2 regions of the Nonomuraea sp. NPDC049725 genome follow, and region 1 is predicted to be linked to the other one. Evidence: riboswitches for the same ligand, from Rfam matches in the RefSeq annotation. Region 1 holds a riboswitch; the other holds the start of a gene.
The links. A riboswitch is a leader RNA that binds a small molecule or an ion and turns the genes downstream of it on or off. The one in region 1 is predicted to bind S-adenosylmethionine.

Region 1 (3,201 bases):
GCGACCACCAGCCGTTGCCCGTCACGTTCACCGTGGCCTCGTGACCGGCGTTGAGCAGCAGCACGCAGGTGCCGACCAGCTCGTCCTCGGTCAGCTCGTCGATCGCCGCGAGCGCGCTGATCAGGTCGTCGCCGGGCCGCTCCTTGCGCCCGCGGGCCAGCTCCTTCAGATACGCCGCGAACTCCGACGCCGCCCTGACCGCGGTGTGCTGCGCCTGCTCCGACGGGTTCAGCTCGTACATCCCGCAGATGTCGGCCGACCAGGGGCGCAGCAGGTGGCGGTCGGCGTCGGGGATGCCGAGCATCTCGGCGATCACCGTCACCGGCAGCGGCTCGGCGACCTCGGCGATCAGGTCACCGCCGCCCCGCTCCACGTACGCGTCGACCAGGCCCTCGGCGATCGCCCGCACCCGGGGGCGCAGCGACTCGACCATGCGGGGCGTGAACGCCTTGGAGACCAGGCGGCGCAGCCGGGTGTGCACCGGCGGCTCCACGTCGAGCATGCCGGCGCGGATCACCCGCCAGAACGGCTCCTGGAACTCCGGCTCGGGCTCCTTGCCGAACTCCTCGTGCGTCGCCACGTGCAGGTACGACCTGCCCAGGCGGCGATCCCTGAGCAGGGCGTTCACGTCGGCGTGCCGGGCGACCAGCCACTGGCCGGTCGGCTCGAAGAAGCTCACCGGCGCCTCGCGCCTCAGGTCGGCGTAGACGCCGTACGGGTGAGCGACGAAATCCGGATTCCACGGGTCAAAGCGCACTATTCAATACTAGAAGCTTTCGCCCGCCTGCTCCTCACCCGGATGTTGAGCAGCTCCACGATGACCGAGAACGCCATCGCGAAGTAGATGTAGCCCTTCGGGATGTGCTGGTCCAGCCCCTCGGCGATGAGCACCACGCCGATCAGCACCAGGAACGCCAGCGCCAGCATCTTGATGCTCGGATGCGTGTCGACGAACCGGCTGATCGGCCCGGAGGCGAACAGCATCACCAGCACCGCCACGACCACCGCCGCGATCATCACGCCGAGCTCGTCCACCATGCCGACCGCGGTGATCACCGAGTCGAGCGAGAACACCACGTCCAGCACCATGATCTGCACGATCACCGAGGCGAACGACGCCGCGACGGCCTTCTTGCCGTCCTTCTCGCCCACGTCCATCGTGTGGCCGATCTCGGTGACGCTCTTGGCGAGCAGGAACAGCCCGCCCAGCAGCAGGATCAGGTCCCGTCCCGATATCTCCTGCCCCAGCACCTCGAACAGCGGCTCCGTGAGCCGCACCACCCACGACAGGGCCAGCAGCAGGAGCAGCCGGCTGATCAGAGCCGCCGCCAGGCCGAGCACCCGCGCCCTGTCCCGCTGCTCCGGCGGCAGCTTCCCTGCCAGGATGGAAATGAAGATGATGTTGTCGATGCCCAGCACGATCTCCAGGGCCACAAGGGTGAAGAACCCTATCCAGATCTGGGGATCTGCCACCCAGTCCAACATCGATTACCTCCTGCTATCGGGGGATGTCCGAGGAAGCAACGAGTCAACGGGCCGATAAGTTCGCGGTTGCGTTTTACGGGTGGGTGTCGGTTATAGTGCCGACGTAGGTCATGAGTGCCAGCGCCAAGCCCCGGCTCGCTGGCCGGCAACCCTCGCGTCCGCGGCGGGGTGCCCCGGGTGAAGACCTGGTCCGTCACGAGGTGTGGCGGGCAAGCGCGGGCTCACTGGCTGCTCCAGGGGTCCGATGACCCCGAGGAGGTTCGCCGTGTCCACCCTGACGATCTTCAACGCCGCCCGCCCCACCGCCGCCGAGAAGCCGGCCCCCGTCCAGCAGGCCCGCGCCATCCCCGCCGTCGTCGGCGCCGACCTGGAAGTGCCGGTCAAGGGCGGCAAGCTCGTCGGCTACGCCAACCTCGACTACGCGGCCAGCGCCCCCTGTCTGGAGCCGGTCAGCGCCGCCGTCGCCGCCGCGCTCCCGGCCTACTCCAGCGTCCACCGCGGCGCGGGCTACGCCTCCCAGCTCACCACCGCCCGCTACGAGCAGGCCCGCCACACCGTACGGGCCTTCGTCGGCGCCCGCACCGACGACGCCGTCATCTTCACCCGCAACACCACCGACGCCACGAACCTGCTGGCCGGCTGCCTGCCGGAGGGCACCACCGTGGTCGTCTTCGACACCGAGCACCACGCCTCGCTGCTGCCCTGGCCGGACGCCGTGCGGCTGGCCCCGCCCGCCTTCCCCGGCGAGGCCGTGCGCGCCGCCGACGACGCGCTGGCCGCGATCGACGGGCCCAAGCTGCTCGTCGTCACCGCCGCCTCCAACGTCACCGGCGAGCTGTGGCCCATCGCCGCGCTGGCCCACATCGCGCACCGGCACGGCGCCCGCATCCTCGTCGACGCCGCCCAGCTCGTGCCGCACCGGCCGGTCAACCTGACCGCGCTCGACCTCGACTACGTGGCCTTCTCCGGCCACAAGCTGTACGCGCCGTTCGGCGCCGGGGTGCTGGTCGGCCGGCGCGACTGGCTGTCGGCGGGCACGCCGTACCTGAAGGGCGGCGGCGCGGTGCGCTCGGTCGGGGAGAGCACCGAGTGGCACGACGACGCCGAGCCCCGGCACGAGGCCGGGACCCCGAACGTGCTCGGCGCGATCGCGCTGGCCGCCGCCTGCGACGCCCTCACCGCCACCGGCTGGACGCCGCTGCTGCGCGAGGAGGAGCGGCTGATCGCCCGGCTGCGCGCCGGCCTCGCCGGCATCGAGGGCGTACGGGAGCTGTCGCTGTGGGGGCCGGAGCACCCGCGCGTGGGCATCGTGTCGTTCACCGTCGACGGCTACAGCGCGCGCGAGGTCGCCGAGGCGCTGTCGAGCGAGTACGGCATCGGCGTGCGGGACGGGAAGTTCTGCGCCCACCCGTTCGTCCGGCACCTGCTCGGCACCGCCGACGGCGGCTGCGAGGACGACACGGCCTCGGCGGTGCGCGCCTCCATCGGCATCGGCACCACCCAGGAGCACGTCGACCGGCTGGTCGGCGCGCTGCGTGACCTGGTCAGCCGCTAGGTCTCAGCGGTTCGGCGGCTTCGGGCGCGTCGGCTGGTCGTTCACCACCGCGTCCACGTCGCGCATGTCCTCCTCGCTCAGCCCGCCCGGCCGGTGCTCGGCCGGGTGCGGACGCTCGGCGGGCTCGGCGGCCTGCGTGCGGTCGTAGTCGGCCGCCTGCG
Region 2 (3,201 bases), on a different contig from region 1:
TTCCTGGTTGTCAGACAGTCGCGCGGAACGCGTCGAGAGAGGGCCGGATCACGGCCGTGGGGGTGACGTCGGTGACCGCGTCGAGCGTCTTGAGCCCGTCACCGGTGTTGAGCACCACGGTTTCGGCCTCGGGGTCGAGCTGGCCGGTCTCGACGAGCTTCTTCAGCACCCCGACGGTCACACCGCCGGCCGTCTCGGCGAAGATGCCCTCGGTCGAGGCCAGCAGTTTGATCGCGGCGACGATCTCGGCGTCCGTGACGTCCTCCACCGCCCCGCCGGTGCGGCGCGCGATGTCGAGCACGTAGGGGCCGTCGGCGGGGTTGCCGATGGCCAGCGACTTGGCGATGGTGTCGGGCTTGACCGGCTGGACGACGTCGTGGCCGGCCTTGTAGGCGGCCGAGACCGGCGAGCAGCCGAGCGCCTGCGCCCCGAACACCTTGTACGGGCTGTCCTCGACCAGGCCGAGCTGGATGAGCTCCTTGAAGCCCTTGTCGATCTTGGTGAGCTGGGAGCCGGAGGCGATCGGGATGACGATCTGCTCGGGCAGCTTCCAGCCGAGCTGCTCGGCGATCTCGTAGGCGAGCGTCTTGGAGCCCTCGGCGTAGTAGGGCCGCAGGTTGACGTTGACGAATCCCCACTTGTCGCCCAGCGGGTCGCCGATGAGCTCCGAGCAGAACCGGTTGACCTCGTCGTAGGTGCCGTCGATGCCGATCAGCTTGCCGCCGAACACCCGGGCCATGGCGATCTTCGCCTGCTCCAGGTCGGCGGGGATGAAGACGCAGGCCTCCAGGCCGGCCCTGGCGGCGGCGGCCGTCACCGCGCCGGCCAGGTTGCCGGTGGAGGAGCACGACAGCGTGTGGAAGCCGAAGTTGCGGGCCGCCTCGACGGCGATGGCCACCACCCGGTCCTTGAAGGAGTGGGTGGGGTTGCCCGAGTCGTCCTTGACGTACAGGGACTTGATGCCCAGCGCCCGGCCCAGGTTGCCCGCCTTGACGAGCTTGGTCCAGCCGGGGTTCATGTTGGGCTTGGACGCGACGTCGACCGGCACCGGCAGCAGCGAGCGGTAGCGCCAGATGTTGGCCGGGCCCGACTCGATGTCGGCGCGGGTCACGTTCCCGAAGGAGTAGGCCGCCTCGAGCGGCCCGAAACACTCCAGGCAGGCGAAGCTGGGGCCCAGGGGGTAGCGGGTGCCGCACTCGCGGCAGGAGAGAGCGACGGCGGGACCGAAGTCGAGCGACATGAAGCGAGGCCTTCCCTCATCTTCGTCCGCGGCCACCCTGACCACGGACCGGAATTGGCACCCTGTCCCGGTCGGCCTCGCAGGTCGCGAGTCACAAGCCGGGAGGGTTGCCGGGGCTTCGCAGGGCCGGTCCCTCCACCCCTCTGGATGAGCAATATTCAGTTGGAGTTGCTGACTCGGACTCTACCCAATCCGAGCCGTGAACTGACCAGTCGTCTCACTCCGCGAGACAACCGGTCTCACCGATAGTCCTCGCCGAGCGCCGCCTGCACGTATTTGCGGGCCTGGTGGATGCGCGACTTGGCCGTGCCGAGCGGGATGTTGAGCTGCTCGGCCACCTCGCTGTAGTCGAGCTGGACGATGTCGCGCAGCACCAGGGCCTGCGCGAGGTCGGGCTTGTCGGCCTCCAGCGCCTCCATCGCGTCGAGCAGGTCGAGCCGCGACCCGGCGATCACGCTGACCCGCCGCACGTCGGGCTTCTGCATGGGCAGCTCGTCGGAGCTCTGCTCCGCCGCCCTGCGCTTCAGCGACCGGTAGGTGGTCCGCGCGCAGTTGGCGGTCACGATGTGCAGCCACGTGCTGAACCTGGCGCGCCCCTCGAACCGCCCGATGTTGCGGGCGACGGCCAGCAGGGTGTCCTGGGCCGCCTCCTCCGCGTCCTGGTGGTAGGGCAGGATGCGGGCGCAGTGCCGCAGCACGTCCGGCTCGATCCGGCGCAGGAGCTCGCCGAGTGCGCGATGATCTCCTACGGCGGCCGAGCGGGCGAGTTCTTCGGTTGCCTCATCTAGCGCCATAGCTGGGATCCTAAGGTCGGGAGACACCTCCGTGACATCTCCTCGTCGTAACTCCTGGGAGCGTCGATGAACAGCGTCCTGCTCGCCTCCAACAGAGGCCCGGTCTCGTTCACCGTCTCCGACGACGGCGAGCTGACGATGAGACGCGGCGGCGGCGGCCTGGTGTCCGGCTTGTCCGGAGTCGCCCGGGACGCGGGCGTGCTGTGGGTATGCGCGGCGCTGTCCGACGGCGACCGCAGCGCGGTGCGGCAGGCCCCCGGCGGCCGGCTCGACCAGGCGGGCTACGACACCGGGGCGCTGCGGATGCTCGACATCGCGCCGGCCACCTTCCACCGCGCCTACAACTCGATCGCCAACTCGACGCTCTGGTTCGTCAACCATCTGCTCTACGACATCCCCAACGCGCCGGTGTTCGGCACCAGGTTCCAGCGCGACTGGGAGTCCTACCGCGACTACAACGGCGCGTTCGCGCTGGCGCTGGCCGAGGAGGCGGGCCACGGGGCGCGGGTGATGGTGCAGGACTACCACCTGACGCTGACCCCGGCGATGCTCCGGGCCGAGCGGCCCGACCTGCGCATCGCCCACTTCAGCCACACGCCGTGGGCGCCGCCCGAATACTTCTCGCTGCTGCCCGACGAGGTGGCCCGCGAGGTCCTGGAGGGCATCCTGGGCGCCGATCACGCCGGGTTCCTCACCGGGCGGTGGGCGGAGGCGTTCATGGACTGCTGCGCGGCCCTGCTCGGCGCCGAGGTCGACGGCGCGGCCCGTACGGTCACGCACGAGGGGCGCGTCACCCGGATCGGCGTCCACGGGCTGGGCGTCGACGGCAAGGCGCTGTGGGCGCGGGCCGGGGAGCCCGACGTCGAGTCGCACATGGCCGCGCTGCGCGAGCAGGTCGGCGACCGCAAGCTGATCGTCCGCATCGACCGCACGGAGCTGTCGAAGAACATCGTGCGCGGCCTGCTCGCCTACCGCGAGTTCCTGGACGCGCATCCGGAGTGGCACGGCCGGGTGGTGCACCTGGCGTTCGCCTACCCGAGCCGCCACGACCTGCCCGAATACCGCGAGTACACCGCCTCGGTGCAGCGCTGCGCGCAGGAGATCGAGGACGCCTACGCCACCGAGGACTGGGACCCGCTGATCCTCAACGTCAACGACGACTACCCG

Region 2: it holds a riboswitch for S-adenosylmethionine, as region 1 does, so the genes downstream of both, thrC (threonine synthase) here and AB0J53_RS11660 (aminotransferase class V-fold PLP-dependent enzyme) in region 1, are expected to answer to the same signal.

Annotation. Positions count from the first base shown of each region.
Region 1 covers NZ_JBFANJ010000004.1:104,106-107,306, reverse strand. The annotation lists gene AB0J53_RS11670 (cytochrome P450) at 1-757, opposite strand, end outside; gene AB0J53_RS11665 (TerC family protein) at 757-1,485, opposite strand; SAM riboswitch class IV at 1,592-1,707, shown strand; gene AB0J53_RS11660 (aminotransferase class V-fold PLP-dependent enzyme) at 1,751-3,040, shown strand; gene AB0J53_RS11655 (DoxX family protein) at 3,044-3,201, opposite strand, start outside.
Region 2 covers NZ_JBFANJ010000018.1:28,283-31,483, reverse strand. The annotation lists gene thrC (threonine synthase) at 11-1,240, opposite strand; SAM riboswitch class I at 1,254-1,394, opposite strand; gene AB0J53_RS35920 (RNA polymerase sigma factor) at 1,480-2,034, opposite strand; gene AB0J53_RS35915 (trehalose-6-phosphate synthase) at 2,101-3,201, shown strand, end outside.